2 linked regions of the Salipiger sp. CCB-MM3 genome follow. The protein of the gene in region 1 interacts with the protein of each later gene in a pairwise test. Links are inferred from orthologs where the notes say so. Each region holds a gene or a part of one and is shown on either strand. Other genes may lie near its edges.

Region 1 (7,049 bases):
TTTGGCGAGGACGTGCGGCGCATGGACCGCGACGCCATCGCGATGAGCCGCCGCCGCATCGGCGTGGTGCATCAGGACTGCCAGTTTCTCGACCATCTGTCGGTGGCGGAGAATGTCGCGCTGCCGCTGACCGTGGCGGGCGAGGGTGGCCCGGATCTGACGCAGAACCTCGTGGAACTGATGACATGGGTCGGGCTGAAGAGCCGCGCCGAGGCGCTGCCGCCGGAACTGTCGGGCGGTGAGCGGCAGCGTGCCGCGCTGGCGCGCGCAGTGATCATGTCGCCCGAAGTGATCCTTGCCGACGAGCCCACCGGCAACGTCGACTGGGAAATGTCGCAGCGTTTGCTGCGGCTGCTGGTGGAGCTGAACCGGATGGGCAAGACCATTCTCATCGCCACGCACGATCTTGGCCTGATCCGCTCGGCCAAGAGCCAGGTGCAGGCGCGGGTGCTGCGCATCTCGAACCGGCGGCTGCAGGCCGCGGGGGCCGATCTGTGAGGCTGGTGCGGGATTCCCTCGGGGCGCTGACCCACGGCGACAAAGGCGCGGACCGGGTCGTGCCGCCGACCGGCTTCACCGCGCGGCTGACGCTGTTCGCCGCCGCCGCCATGGCGTTTCTGGCGGTCTTTGCGCTGGCGCTCTCGCTGGCGGCGGGGCGGCTCGCCGACAGCTGGGGCGAGGAACTGGCGCGCGCCTCCACCGTACGCATCTCGGCCCCGGCGGGGCAACAGGCGCAGCAGACCGAGGCGGCGCTGCGGCTGCTGGCGCAGACGCCGGGCGTGGCCTCGGCGCGGGCGCTGACCGAAGAGGAGCAGCAGGCGCTGCTCGAGCCGTGGTTTGGGCCCGATCTGCCGCTGGCCGATCTGCCGGTGCCGCAGTTGATCGAGGTGATCGAGGACGCCGAGGGGTACGAGCCCGCCGGTCTGCGCCTGCGCCTGCAGGCCGAAGTGCCCGGCGCGGTTCTGGATGACCACACCCGCTGGCGCCGCCCGCTGGTGGCGGCTGCGGGGCGGCTGCGGCTGCTGGGCGCGGTGTCGATCCTGCTGATCGCGGGCGCGGTGGCGGCGATGGTGACGCTGGCGGCCAATGCCGCGCTGGCCGCCAATGCGCAGGTGATCACCGTGCTGCGTCTGGTCGGCGCCACCGATGCCTATATCGCGCGCGCTTTCGTGCGCCGCTTCACCCTGCGGGCGCTTGGCGGCGCGGCGGTGGGCGCGGCGCTCGGCACCGGCGCGCTGCTGCTGATGCCTGCGAGCGATGAGACCGCGGGCTTTCTGACCGGCCTGTCCTTCGTTGGCTGGCACTGGGTGTTCCCGCTCTTGGTGCCCGTGCTGACGGCGGCAGTGGCCTTTGCCGCGACGGCGATCGCCGCGCGCCGGGTGCTTGGAGATTTGAGTTGATGGCCTACGCGCTGCAATGGACCCGCTCGCTGATATTCATCGGGCAAGCCTATTTCGCCATGGCGGTGATCGGTCTGCTGCTCTTTCCATGGGCGCTGTTTTCAAGCCGCGGTGCGCGCGTCGCCTGCGTCAGCTGGTGCCGCTGGGTGCGCTGGACGGCGGCGTGGATGGTTGGCCTCAAGAGCGAGGTTCGCGGCCCGATCCCGCAGGGCGAGCTGATCATCGCCGCCAAGCACCAGAGCTTTTTCGACATCATCTTGCTGTTCGGCGCGGTGCCCGCGGGCAAATTCGTGATGAAGCGCGAGCTTCTGTTCACCCCGGTCCTTGGCCAATATGCCACCCGCATCGGCTGCGTGCCGGTCAACCGCGGCAAGCGCGGGGCGGCGATCTCGAAGATGGTTGCGGATGTGAAGAAAAGCGCCGAAGAGCACCCCGGACAGCTGATCATCTACCCGCAGGGCACCCGCGTGCCGCCCGGCGTGAAGCTGCCTTACAAGGTGGGCACCGCGATCCTTTATGGCCAAAGCGGCGAGGCCTGCGTGCCGGTGGCGACCAATGTCGGTGTGTTCTGGCCCAAGCGCGGCATCTACCGCAAGCCCGGCACGGCGGTGGTGGAGTTTCTGCCGGTGATCGAGCCCGGGATGCCGAACAAGGCGTTTCTTGCCAAGCTCGAAGCCGAGGTCGAGGCGGCCTCCGACCGTTTGCTGAAGGAGGCGGGATTTGCGCAGGATTGACACGATCGAAGGGCTCGAGGCGCTTTACGGCACGCCTGCGGGGGCGGCGCTGGACAAGGTGGTGCGGCGGATGACGCCGCTTTATCGGCGCTGGATCGAGGCGTCGAAACTTTGCGTGCTGACCACCGTCGGCGCGGGTGGCACCGATGGCTCGCCGCGCGGCGACGATGGCCCGGTGGTACTGGAGCTTGACCCCGGCACGCTGGCGATGCCCGACTGGCGCGGCAACAACCGGCTAGACTCGCTGCGCAACATCGTCGAGGACGGGCGCGTGTCGCTGATGTTCTTCGTCCCCGGCAGCACCAATGTGGTGCGGGTGAACGGCACCGCTTGGCTGACCGATGACGAGGGGATGCGGGGACGCTTCGAAAAGAAGGGCCGGCTGCCCGCCACCGTGGCGATCATCGAGATTTCCGAGATTTACACCCAATGCGCCCGTGCGCTGATGCGGGCAGGCACATGGTCGGGCAAAGACGAAAGCGCCGATCTGCCGACCATCGGCCAGTTCCTCGCCGAAGCGACGCAGGGCGCCACCGACGGCGAGGCCTATGATCGCGAATGGCCCGCTCGGGCCGCCGCCACGCTCTGGTAGGCGCGGGGCAGCAGACAGGGCTCAGGGTTCAGGGCACTGGGCTTAAGGGACGAGGATCTTCATGGTGAAGCCGAAGGTGTCCTCGGGGCCATTGCCGTCGTCGTAGAAGTTATACTCGTAGCTCAGGCCGAATTGCACCGGCGTGGTGCCCATGGTGACCAGCTTGTTGAGCTGCACACCAAGCGGCAGGCTCACCCATTCCTCGGCGTCCCAGTCGTAGGTGATCGACATATCCGAGGTGCCAACCGACCAGCCGTCAGCCATCGAGACGTTGACGATGGGCTGGATGATCGACAGGTCGACCGGATCGCGGTCGGCGTCGCCGCCCATGTCGATGATGTTCTGGTTGAACACGCCCCAGATGCCCCAGTTCGCCTGCGCGATGAAACCCGCCGCCGGACCAAGCCCCCAGCGTTCGGTGCTGAGGTCTTCGTCGCCGCTGGGAATGAGCGCAACGGCACCGACGCCAAAACGCCCCCAGCTTTGGTTGAACGTGGTCAGGTTGAACACCGTCGCGTCGGAAAAGCCGGTGTTGTCGCTGGGACTGCTGGTTAGATAGGGCAGGGTCAGGCGGAAGATGTTGCTGGTGCCGCCCAGCTCATAGGGCACCGCCATGCGGAATTGCAGCTTATTGCCGTCTTCGTCGTCGAGCCCGTGATACTGCGACGTGTAGAAATTCTGGAACACATATGCAGTGAGAGAGGCTGTCGGGTCGCTGGCCGCTGTCGAGAGATCCTGATCGCCGCTTTGCGCAAAGGCAGCGGGCGCGGCGAGGGTGAGGGCCAGGGCGGAGGTGAGGGCGAGTTTGGACATGAAATCGGTTCCCTGCTGAATGACCGGAAAAGATCGGGTCCGGATGGCGCGAAATAGCGAGAAATAATCGTTCCTAGGTTGAGCTTACTCCCCGTTTTCACGATCCGGCAAGGACACTGTGACGTGGCGGCAATTAGAGGTTGAAACCGTGGCTTTCCGGTTCGAATTCCGGGTCGCCTTCGGTTTCGCTTTTGGGGAGCCCAAAGCAAAAGGCCCCCGAGCAGTGCTCGGGGGCCTTTGCATTTCTCAGGCGAGGGGATCAGGCGTGGATGGCGCCGTCGCCGCAGGCCAGCGCCGCCTCGCGCACCGCTTCCGAGAAGGTCGGGTGGGCGTGGCAGGTCAGCGCGACATCCTCGGCGGAGGCGCCGAATTCCATCGCCACGCAGATCTCGTGGATCAGGTCACCAGCCGACGGGCCGATGATGTGGCAGCCGAGCACGCGGTCGGTTTCCTTGTCGACGATCAGCTTCACGAAGCCCTCGCCCGCAAACACGGCCTTGGCGCGGCCATTGCCCATGAAGGAGAACTTGCCGACCTTATAGGCGCGGCCTTCTTCCTTGAGCTGCTGCTCGGTCTTGCCGACCGTGGCGACCTCGGGGTGGGTGTAGATCACGCCCGGGATGACCTCGTAGTTCACATGGCCCGCCTTGCCGGCGATGACCTCGGCGCAGGCCATGCCTTCGTCTTCGGCCTTATGGGCCAGCATCGGGCCTTCGATGGCGTCGCCGATGGCGTAGACGCCCTTCACGGCGGTCTGCCAGTGGCCGTCTGTCTCGATCTGGCCGCGCTTGGTCAGCTTCACGCCGAGCGCCTCGAGGCCAAGCCCGTCGGTGTAGGGCGCGCGGCCGGTGGCGCAGAGCACCACGTCGGCTTCGGTGGTGTGCTCACTGTCGTCCTTGCGCAGCTTGTAGCTGACCGTGGCCTTGCCGCCCTTGGTCTCGACCTTGGAGACAGCCGCGCCCATGGTGAACTTCAGGCCCTGCTTCGACAGCATGCGCTGGAAGGTCTTCTGCACCTCGGCGTCCATGCCGGGGGTGATGGCGTCGAGGAATTCGATCACCTCGACCTCGGTGCCGAGGCGGGCGTAGACCGAGCCCATCTCGAGACCGATCACGCCAGCGCCGATGACGACCATCTTCTTGGGAATCTTGCCAAGTTCCAGCGCGCCGGTGGAGGTGACGACGATCTTTTCGTCGACCTCGACCTCTGCGCCCGGCACGGAAGCGGGCACTGAGCCGGTGGCGATGATGATGTTTTTGGCCTCGTGCACTTCGTCACCGACCTTGACCTTGCCGGCCTCGGGGATCGAGCCCCAGCCCTTGAGCCAGTCGACCTTGTTCTTCTTGAACAGGAACTCGATGCCCTTGGTGTTCTGGCCGATCACGTCGTCCTTATAGGCGAGCATCTGCTTCCAATCGACTTTGGGCGCGGCGCCCTTGAGGCCCATCTTGGCGAAGTTATGCTCTGCCTCATGCAGCTGGTGCGAGGCGTGCAGCAGCGCCTTGGAGGGGATGCAGCCCACGTTGAGGCAGGTGCCGCCGAGGGTCTCGCGGCCCTCCACGCAGGCGGTTTTCAGGCCGAGCTGGGCGCAGCGGATGGCGGCCACATAGCCGCCCGGGCCGGCGCCGATCACGATGACGTCGTATTGTGCCATTGGGGTCTCCTATCGGGTAATTCTGGGGGCACGGGGCATGCACATCGCATGCACAATCCATGCATATTCGAAAGCGGTGGGGGCGGCGGGGGCGCTGCCCCCCGTCCACCTGCGGTGGACGTCCCCCGGGATATTTTTCTCTAGACGAAGAGCGGGGCGGGGCGCGGTCATAGCAGCGCTCCGAGCAGCATCAGCACGGTGGCCAGCAGGCCCACCGCCCAGATCAGCGAGCGCCACGGCGCCCAGCCGTAGAGATAGGCGGGGACATAGAGCACGCGGGCGACAAGATAGGTCAGCGCGCAGAGCGCGGAGCCGCTGCCGCCCTGATCGGAATAGGTCACCACCACAACGGCGATGGTGAAGAGGATCAGCCCTTCGAAATGGTTGTTCATGGCGCGCTGCGCGCGGGCGGCAAGGCCGCTCAGCTCGCGGCCCTCGTCGCGCGGCGAAACCGCGTAGTCGCGGCCGACCTGACGTTGCGCGAGCACGGAATAGAGCGCCATCTGCGCGACCTGCAGCAATGCGGCGAGGGTGAGTGCGAAAAGTTCGGGCGTCATCGGCGGCTCAGGCGGTGCTCAGGAAATGCGCTACGGCGGGACCGTGGCCGAGGGCCTCGTCCTGCTTGAGCCAGCTCTTGGCCTTGTCGATGTCGTTGACGGAGAAAAGCGCCCAATGCGCCGCGCTGTCCTCAAGCCAGAGCTGCAGCAGGGTGAGCCCGGCGTTGGCGCGGTTTTCCGCCTCGTCGTCAAAGCGGGTGCGGTCGAAACTGTCGTAGCGGAGCAGGAGCTGCTGGCTCATCGGGACCTCCATCGCAGATATATCGGCGCTGTGGGTCCCGCCCGGGGATGCGTGGATCCGGGGATCCGGGCGGGACGAATGTCTTTCGGGGCGCGCCGCGTCTGGCGGGCGCCCCGGGGCTGGATCAGAGATCCATCAGCAGGCGGCGCGGATCCTCGAGGGCTTCCTTGATGCGGACCAGGAAGGTCACGGCGCCCTTGCCGTCGACGATGCGGTGATCGTAGCTGAGCGCGAGATACATCATCGGGCGGATCTTGATCTCGCCGTTGACGACCATCGGACGGTCCTGGATCTTGTGCATGCCGAGGATGCCCGACTGCGGGGGGTTGAGGATCGGCGAGGACATCAGCGAGCCGTAGACACCACCGTTGGAGATGGTGAAGGTGCCGCCCTGCATCTCGGCCATGGAGAGCTTGCCGTCACGGGCGCGCTTGCCCTTTTCGGCGATCTCCAGCTCGATCTCGGCGAAGGACTTCTGGTCGACGTCGCGCAGCACCGGAACCACGAGGCCCTGCGGCGTGCCGGCGGCGATGCCCATGTGCACGAAGTTCTTGTAGACCACGTCGGTGCCGTCGATCTCGGCGTTCACCTCGGGGACTTCCTTCAGCGCGTGCACGCAGGCCTTGGTGAAGAAGGACATGAAGCCGAGACGGGCGCCATGCTTCTTCTCGAAGAGGTCCTTGTACTGCGAGCGCAGCGCCATCACCTCGGTCATGTCCACCTCGTTGTAGGTGGTCAGCATGGCCGCGGTGTTCTGCGCGTCCTTGAGGCGCTTGGCGATGGTCTGGCGCAGGCGGGTCATCTTGACGCGCTCTTCGCGGGCGGCGTCCTCTGCCGGGCTCGGGGCGCGCTTGGCCTGAGCCGGGGCGGCCGGAGCCGGTGCCGATTTGGCAGCCGAAAGCGCGGCGGAGACGTCATGCTTCATGACGCGGCCGTCTTTGCCCGAGCCCTGAACCTGATCGCGGCTGATGCCAGCCTCGGCCATGGCTTTCTTGGCCGCCGGAGCGTCCTCGATGTCCTTGGAGCCGTTGGCGTCGCCTGCGGGCGGGGTGTCGTAT
Region 2 (7,252 bases), 1.2 Mb from region 1 along the record:
GGTTGCGGCGCTGCACCGAGCAGTCACGCTCGTAGAGGTGATAGATGTTGCCCTGCTTGTCGCCGAGGATCTGCACCTCGACGTGGCGGGCGCGGATGATCATCTTCTCGAGATAGCCCTCGCCGTTGCCAAAGGCCGCCTCGGCCTCGCGCCGCCCTTCGAGCACCTTCTCTTTCAGTTCCTTCGACGACTCGATCGGGCGCATGCCGCGCCCGCCGCCGCCCCAGCTGGCCTTGAGCATCAGCGGATAGCCGATCTCTTCGGCTTCCTTGGTGATCGCGGCAAAATCATCGCCCAGCACCTCGGTCGCGGGAATCACCGGCACCCCGGCCTCGACCGCCACTTTGCGGGCGCTGGCCTTGTCGCCAAGCGCGCGCATGGTTTCCGCCTTGGGTCCGATGAAGGTGATGCCTGCCTCGACGCAGGCATCGACGAACTCGGGATTCTCGGACAGCAGGCCATAGCCCGGATGGATCGCGTCGGCGCCCGATTCCTTGGCAACGCGGATGATCTCGGGGATCGACAGATAGGCCGCCACGGGGCCCAGCCCCTCACCGATGCGATAGGCCTCGTCGGCCTTGAAACGGTGGAGCCCCAGCTTGTCTTCTTCGGCATAGACGGCGACCGTCTTCTTCCCCATCTCGTTCGCGGCGCGCATGATGCGGATCGCGATCTCGCCCCTGTTGGCGATGAGAATCTTCTGGAACTCTGGCATTATCTTCCTCCGTCACTACCGCCATGCCTGCGGGTGACGTGGAGTGAACGCCATGCTGCGATGCGGCGCAAGATGACTATGCAAAGTTAGCACCCGTGAGCGCCAACTTTGCAAAATGCCGCCGATGTCAGCCGTTGCTCGCGTCCTGCTCCTCGGGTTTGTGCAGCGGCTCGCGGGCCGGCGCCTCATCGAGGCACATGATGTTGATGCTGACATGCGGCCAGCGGATCAGCGCGCCTTCTGGCCCACCGAACTGCGGGAAGAAGTCGAGCAGCACGTTCTGAATATAAGCCAGCGCCCAGCCCCGGCCGTTGATCGGTTCTTCCAGTTCCATGATCCAGAAGAAGGCCTCCATCGCCGTGGCATTGGCTTCGCTCACGATGAAGGGGATATTGACGATCCCGCCCGTGGCGAACTCGGTATTGAAATGCAGCGTCGTGGTTTGGCGGATCGGACCCAGCGCCGCGATTCCTCCGCGCAGCAGCTCCCACGGGCGCGAGACGTCGAACAGACCCTCGAACTTATTGCCGCCACTCAGATCGCCATAGGGCGCGAGATAGCGCGTAAGCTCCGGGTCCGGCTCGCCCGGCGGGGATTGCAGGTGCACAGGAAGGCCGCTGATCTCTGGCACCAGCGGCGCGCCCGGGCGGGTGAAGGACACGCCCATCGCGGTCACCGTATCGCCATGCGGGATCGAGGCCAGCCGCGCCACATTGAGCGGCAGCTTGGTTTCACACTCATCCCCCGCGGGCGTCCTGACCACGTAATCTATGAAGGTGTGCTGATCGCGAATCCACAGCATGAAGCCCGGCTCATGGTGGATCCCGGCACCGATCTTGCCACGGATCATGTCGCTCGACGGCGGAGCGTCCTTCACCGCGATCTGCGCGATGCGCTGCATGTAGTCGAGACCAAAGATCGTCTGGTCGGTCTGCGCCGTCGCATCGGCACTGCCCTCCTTGTCGACCCCACGGTTGGGCACGGGTCCGTCGACGGTCAGGAAATCGAGCGTTTCGTTGTATTGGTTCGCCAGCACCCGGAAGTCGCCGCTGGCATCGGTGAAGAAGGGCAGCGCGATCATGTTCCAGCCGCGGCCTTCAAATCCGGTGGTCAGCCCCTCCTTTGCGTTGATCCATTTGCCCGGCAGCTTGCTCAGCGCGCCCAGCTTCTCTGGTTCGGACCTGTCGGCGGGCCGTATGTCGCGATTGCCGTATTCGTGAACCTTGGCTTCCAGTTTGAGTTCCATCGATCCCTCCTCCAGAATCTCTGTCGTGCAATGGATTTCGGCCTCTGGCGCCGGGAGCGAGCCGTGGTCAAAAGCGGACTCCGCAACCGGCGGGTGCAAATGCGGTCTGAAAATCCCGTTCATTTTAGACGCCGCGACCGCCGCCCACGAGTGCGGAAAACCTCCATGGAGTCCGCCCGCACAGTGATTTTTGGAACAAATAAAGAACGCACCTTTCACAGCCCGCCGTGCCGCGCTAGATTTGCGCCATGAGCAGCTTTGACGACATGGATGCATTCGAGGGGGCCTCGCTGTCGCAGCGGGCCATGGCGGCGCGCCCCGCGCCCTATCTCGACGACCTCAACCCCGCGCAGCGCGAGGCGGTGGAACGGCTCGACGGGCCGGTGCTGATGCTGGCCGGCGCCGGCACAGGCAAGACCAAGGCGCTGACCGCCCGTATCGCGCATCTGCTGACCACCGGCCGCGCGAGGCCGAACGAGATTCTCTCGGTGACCTTCACCAACAAGGCCGCGCGCGAGATGAAAGAGCGTGTGGGCCGCCTGCTCGGCCACGCGGTCGAGGGCATGCCGTGGATGGGCACCTTCCACTCGATCTGCGTCAAGCTGCTGCGCCGCCACGCCGAACTGGTGGGGCTGAAGACGAATTTCACCATCCTCGACACCGACGATCAGATCCGTCTGCTGAAACAGGTGATCGCGGCCAACAACATCGACGAGAAGCGCTGGCCCGCCCGGCAGCTCTCGGGGGTGATCGACAACTGGAAGAACCGCGCCTGGACTCCCGACAAGGTGCCGGCGTCCGAGGCTGGCGCCTTCAACAACCGCGGCACCGAGCTTTACGCCCAGTATCAGACCCGCCTACGCGAGCTGAACGCCTGCGATTTCGGCGACCTGCTGCTGCATGTGGTGACGATCTTCCAGCAGCACGCCGATGTGCTCGAGCAATACCAGCGCTGGTTCCGCTTCATCCTCGTGGACGAGTATCAGGATACCAACGTCGCCCAATACCTCTGGCTGCGGCTGCTGGCGCAGGGCCACACCAACATCTGCTGCGTCGGCGACGACGATCAGTCGATCTATGGCTGGCGCGGCGCCGAAGTGGGCAACATCCTGCGCTTCGAAAAGGATTTCCCCGGCGCCCATGTGGTGCGGCTGGAACAGAACTACCGCTCAACCGCGCATATCCTCGCCGCCGCCTCCTCGGTGATCCGCGGCAATGAGAACCGGCTCGGCAAGGAACTCTGGACCGAGGCCGATGGCGGCGAGAAGGTCCGCCTCATCGGCCATTGGGACGGCGAGGAAGAGGCGCGCTGGATCGGCGAGGAGATCGAGGCGGCGCAGCGCGGATCGCGTGGAATGCGGCCCGTCTCGCTTGATGACATGGCGATCCTCGTGCGCGCCTCGCACCAGATGCGCGCCTTCGAGGATCGTTTCCTGACCATCGGCCTGCCCTACCGGGTGATCGGCGGCCCGCGCTTCTACGAGCGGCTCGAGATTCGCGATGCCATGGCCTATTTCCGGCTGGTGGTCTCGCCCGAAGATGATCTGGCCTTCGAGCGCATCGTCAACACGCCCAAGCGGGGCCTCGGCGACAAGGCGCAGCAGAAGATCCAGATCAAGGCGCGCGCGAACGGCACGACGCTGCTCAACGGCGCGCGGCTGCTGCTGCGCGACAAGGAGATCACCGGCAAGGGCGCGGGCAAGCTGGCCACCTTCGTCGAGCAGATCGACCGCTGGCACGAGGTGGCCCGCCAGCAACTGGGCCTCCCCTCGGAGGTGCAGCAGGATGATGATGATCTGGTGCTGATCGACGAGGACAAGCCGCTGGCCAAGACCATGAGCCATGTGGAACTGGCCGAGGTCATGCTCGACGAGAGCGGCTACACCGAGATGTGGCAAAACGACAAGAACCCCGATTCCCCGGGCCGGCTGGAAAACCTCAAGGAACTGGTCAAAGCGCTGGAGAATTTCGACAACCTGCAGGGGTTCCTCGAACACGTCGCGCTGATCATGGACAATGAGACGGAAGAGGCCGGCGCCAAGGTCTCGATCATGACGCTGCACGCGGCCAAGGGTCTCGAATTTCCCGCGGTGTTCCTGCCGGGCTGGGAGGACGGGCTCTTCCCCTCCCAGCGCTCGATGGACGAAAGCGGCCTCAAGGGGCTCGAGGAAGAGCGCCGCCTCGCCTATGTCGGGATCACCCGCGCCGAGGAGCTCTGCACCATCTCCTTCGCCGCCAACCGGCGCGTGTTCGGCCAGTGGCAATCGGCCCTGCCCTCGCGCTTCATCGATGAGTTGCCCGAGCAGCACGTCGAGATTCTCACCCCGCCCGGCCTCTACGGCGGCGGCTATGGCGCCGCGGGCATGAACAGCGGCTTTGGCGGCGGATCGGGGCTGGAAAGCCGCGCCGCCGAGGCCAATGTCTACAATTCCCCGGGCTGGAAACGCCTGCAGGAACGCTCCTCCAGCGCCCGCTCGGTCAGCCAGCCTCGCGAGAGCCGCAATCAGGTGATCGACCTGCAGGCGGTCTCGGCCTTCGAGACCGGTGAGCGCGTCTTCCACCAGAAATTCGGCTATGGCGCCATCGTCGCCATCGAAGGCGACAAGCTCGAGATCGACTTCGAGAAGGCAGGCGTCAAGAAAGTGGTGGCCCGTTTCGTCACCGCTGCAGATTCGGCGGGCGACGTGCCGTTCTGACGCGCCGCCGGGGCGGGCTGTTGACGAAACACCGACGCACACCTTGATATAAAAGAAGGCCCGGGGTGCATTGCTCCGGGCCTTCTTCTCTTTTCAAATACGCATGTCGCAACCGACGGCTCAGCGCTCCGCCCCGATCAGCGCGGCAAGGATCTCGCCGTCACTCCGCCCCGAGGCGCGGGCGATCGAGGCAAGGCTCTCCTCCTGCCCGCCGACCGCAAACCCCGCCTCCGTCAGCGTGGCACCGAGGTCGGCCGCAGGCACGTCGATCAGCGCCGCCACTTCGGCCACGCTGCCTTCGAGCACCAGCCCGGCAGCGGCGAACTGCGGCGGACGCCCGCCGCCTGGCGCACCGTCCGCACCCGACAGCGACGGCACCACGAAGGCCAAAGCCATCACCAGCGACGCCACCATCGCCAGCCCGAAGGCAGGCTTGCGCATATAGGCGGTCATCGGGCGCCAGTTCTTCCACAGGTGCAGGGCGAAGGGCAGGATCAGCACCATGCTCAGCCATTCGTGCATGCCGTGAAACCAGCCCATGTTCCAATGAAAGAACAGCGCGATTCCCGAAATGAGCGAGACGAGGAAAAGACCGGTGATGAGCGGTGTGGCGTAGCGTTGGATGACGGGTTTCATGCGGCGGATGCTCCGATGCTGGCGTTCGAAAGGCCGCGCCCTCCCCCGCGCGCCCACATCCGATACGCGCCGCCGCGAAGTTTCCGTCGCGTTTTGCTGAGCTTTTTTGCTGTCCGGGAAATTTCCGGCAAAAACCTGAATTTTCCTCTTGCGGAGGTCTGCGGGAAACTCTAAATCGCCCACACCAACAAGGAAGCGGGCGTAGCTCAGGGGTAGAGCATTACCTTGCCAAGGTAAGGGTCGGGCGTTCGAATCGCCTCGCCCGCTCCAGTTGGACCTCCGGCAGCAGCCGGGCCGGTGAAAGGCCGGATCGACAGACGGGCAGAGGCCTGAAAGTCGCACATGATGAATGGTTTGCGGGCGTAGCTCAGGGGTAGAGCATTACCTTGCCAAGGTAAGGGTCGGGCGTTCGAATCGCCTCGCCCGCTCCATTCACCACTTTACTTCCAGACGAAGTTTCCAGACTGATCGACCTACAGGCGGCAGTATTGTGATGCCTGAATCTGTGCTGCGCGCTTTGCTCAAGCCCCTTGCCACGCGCGGACGGGCGACCCGAAGGCCGCCCTGCGGCGGCTCAGAACGCTTTGAAGGTCAGCGTCGTCAGCGAGCGCTCGATTCCCGGCACATCCAGCAGATTCTCGTTGATGAAATGCCCCACGTCGGCACCCTCGGGGATGTAGAGCTTGAGCAGCAGGTCCCAGTCGCCCGACGTCGAATAGAGCTCGGAATGAATCTCGCGAAGCGCGATCTGATCGGCCACCTGATAGGTGGTGCCGGGCTTGCAGCGGATCTGCACGAAGACGCAGGTGGTCATGGTCGGGGCCTTTCGTTGATATGCGGGCAAGCTGTCACACCGCCCCCGCCGCCGCAAGCGTGCCCGCGGCGTCCGTAACGCGCGGGGCTTGGCGCGCGCCCTGCCCCGCCCTATAAGCCCCTGCGAGACATCGAGGAGTATGGTCCATGCGCAAGGCCGAGGTAAGCCGCAGCACCGCCGAAACGAAGATCGAGGTCGCGCTCGATCTCGACGGCACCGGCAGCTACGACATGAAGACCGGCGTGGGGTTCTTCGACCACATGCTGGACCAACTGGCACGCCATTCGCTGATCGACATGGTGGTGCGTGCCGAGGGTGATCTGCACATCGACGATCACCACACCGTCGAGGACACCGGCATCGCCATCGGGCAGGCGCTTGCCAAGGCGCTCGGCGACAAGCGCGGCATCCGCCGCTATGGCTCTTGCCTGCTGCCGATGGACGATGCGCTGGTGCGCGCGGCGCTCGACCTCTCGGCCCGTCCCTTCCTGGTGTGGAAGGTCGAGCTGCCCACCGAAAAGATCGGCAGTTTCGACACCGAACTGGTGCGCGAGTTCTTTCAGGCGCTGGCGACCCATGGCGGCATCACACTGCACGTCGAGGCCATCGATGGGGTGAACTCGCACCATATCGTCGAGGCGGCGTTCAAGGCGGTGGCCCGCGCCCTGCGCGAAGCGGTCGAGCCGGACCCGCGCAAGGGCGACGCGATCCCTTCGACCAAGGGCGCGCTCTGAATTTTTCGCGGGTCAGCGAGGGGCCAGCCCCTCGCGCTCCCCGGAGTATTTGCGGAAAGATGAAAGGGGCCGGGACTGCACCGGCCCGGAAAGGTGAGCCACATGCTGACGGCGATCATCGACTACGAGAGCGGCAACCTGCATTCGGCCGAAAAGGCCTTTCAGCGCATGGCGAATGAGCTGGACGCCGGCACCGTGGTGGTGACCGACGATCCCGAAGTGGTGGCCCGCGCCGACCGGCTGGTGCTGCCCGGCGACGGGGCCTTCCCCGCCTGCGCCAAGGCGCTGCGCCACTCGGGCTGTTTCGACGCCATGGTCGAGGCGGTGACCCAGAAGGGTCGGCCCTTCCTTGGCATCTGCGTCGGCATGCAGCTGATGGCGCGGATCGGCTATGAATATGAAGAGACCCCC

The links.
Region 2: the proteins of lpdA (region 1) and AYJ57_RS10395 interact in binary tests that used the Escherichia coli proteins (3 or more experiments, as listed by UniProt). The link is inferred for Salipiger sp. CCB-MM3 from one-to-one orthologs.

Annotation. Positions count from the first base shown.
Region 1 is NZ_CP014595.1:942,645-949,693, reverse strand. What follows is about bases 2,997-5,871. They hold lpdA (dihydrolipoyl dehydrogenase), read right to left. Parts: upstream 5,194-5,871; coding sequence 3,799-5,193; downstream 2,997-3,798. Other genes in these bases: AYJ57_RS04600 (hypothetical protein), read right to left, coding at 5,758-5,871; AYJ57_RS04605 (MAPEG family protein), read right to left, coding at 5,361-5,750; AYJ57_RS04615 (hypothetical protein), read right to left, coding at 2,997-3,539. In the rest of the region: AYJ57_RS04635 (cell division ATP-binding protein FtsE), read left to right, coding at 1-498; AYJ57_RS04630 (cell division protein FtsX), read left to right, coding at 504-1,400; AYJ57_RS04625 (lysophospholipid acyltransferase family protein), read left to right, coding at 1,400-2,134; AYJ57_RS04620 (pyridoxamine 5'-phosphate oxidase family protein), read left to right, coding at 2,121-2,726; more of AYJ57_RS04615, read right to left, coding at 2,769-2,996; more of AYJ57_RS04600, read right to left, coding at 5,872-5,991; odhB (2-oxoglutarate dehydrogenase complex dihydrolipoyllysine-residue succinyltransferase), read right to left, coding at 6,116-7,049. UniProt on the Escherichia coli protein: Lipoamide dehydrogenase is a component of the glycine cleavage system as well as of the alpha-ketoacid dehydrogenase complexes.
Region 2 is NZ_CP014595.1:2,134,594-2,141,845, reverse strand. The notes cover bases 1,856-4,933. They hold AYJ57_RS10395 (ATP-dependent helicase), read left to right. Parts: upstream 1,856-2,209; coding sequence 2,210-4,657; downstream 4,658-4,933. Other genes in these bases: AYJ57_RS10390 (DUF4405 domain-containing protein), read right to left, coding at 4,778-4,933; AYJ57_RS10400 (heme-binding protein), read right to left, coding at 1,856-1,961. In the rest of the region: AYJ57_RS10405 (pyruvate carboxylase), read right to left, coding at 1-715; more of AYJ57_RS10400, read right to left, coding at 843-1,855; more of AYJ57_RS10390, read right to left, coding at 4,934-5,293; AYJ57_RS10375 (Lrp/AsnC ligand binding domain-containing protein), read right to left, coding at 5,868-6,107; imidazoleglycerol-phosphate dehydratase HisB, read left to right, coding at 6,254-6,841; imidazole glycerol phosphate synthase subunit HisH, read left to right, coding at 6,944-7,252. UniProt on the Escherichia coli protein: A helicase with DNA-dependent ATPase activity. Unwinds DNA duplexes with 3'-5' polarity. Translocates on single-stranded DNA with 3'-5' polarity. Initiates unwinding more efficiently from a nicked substrate than double-stranded DNA.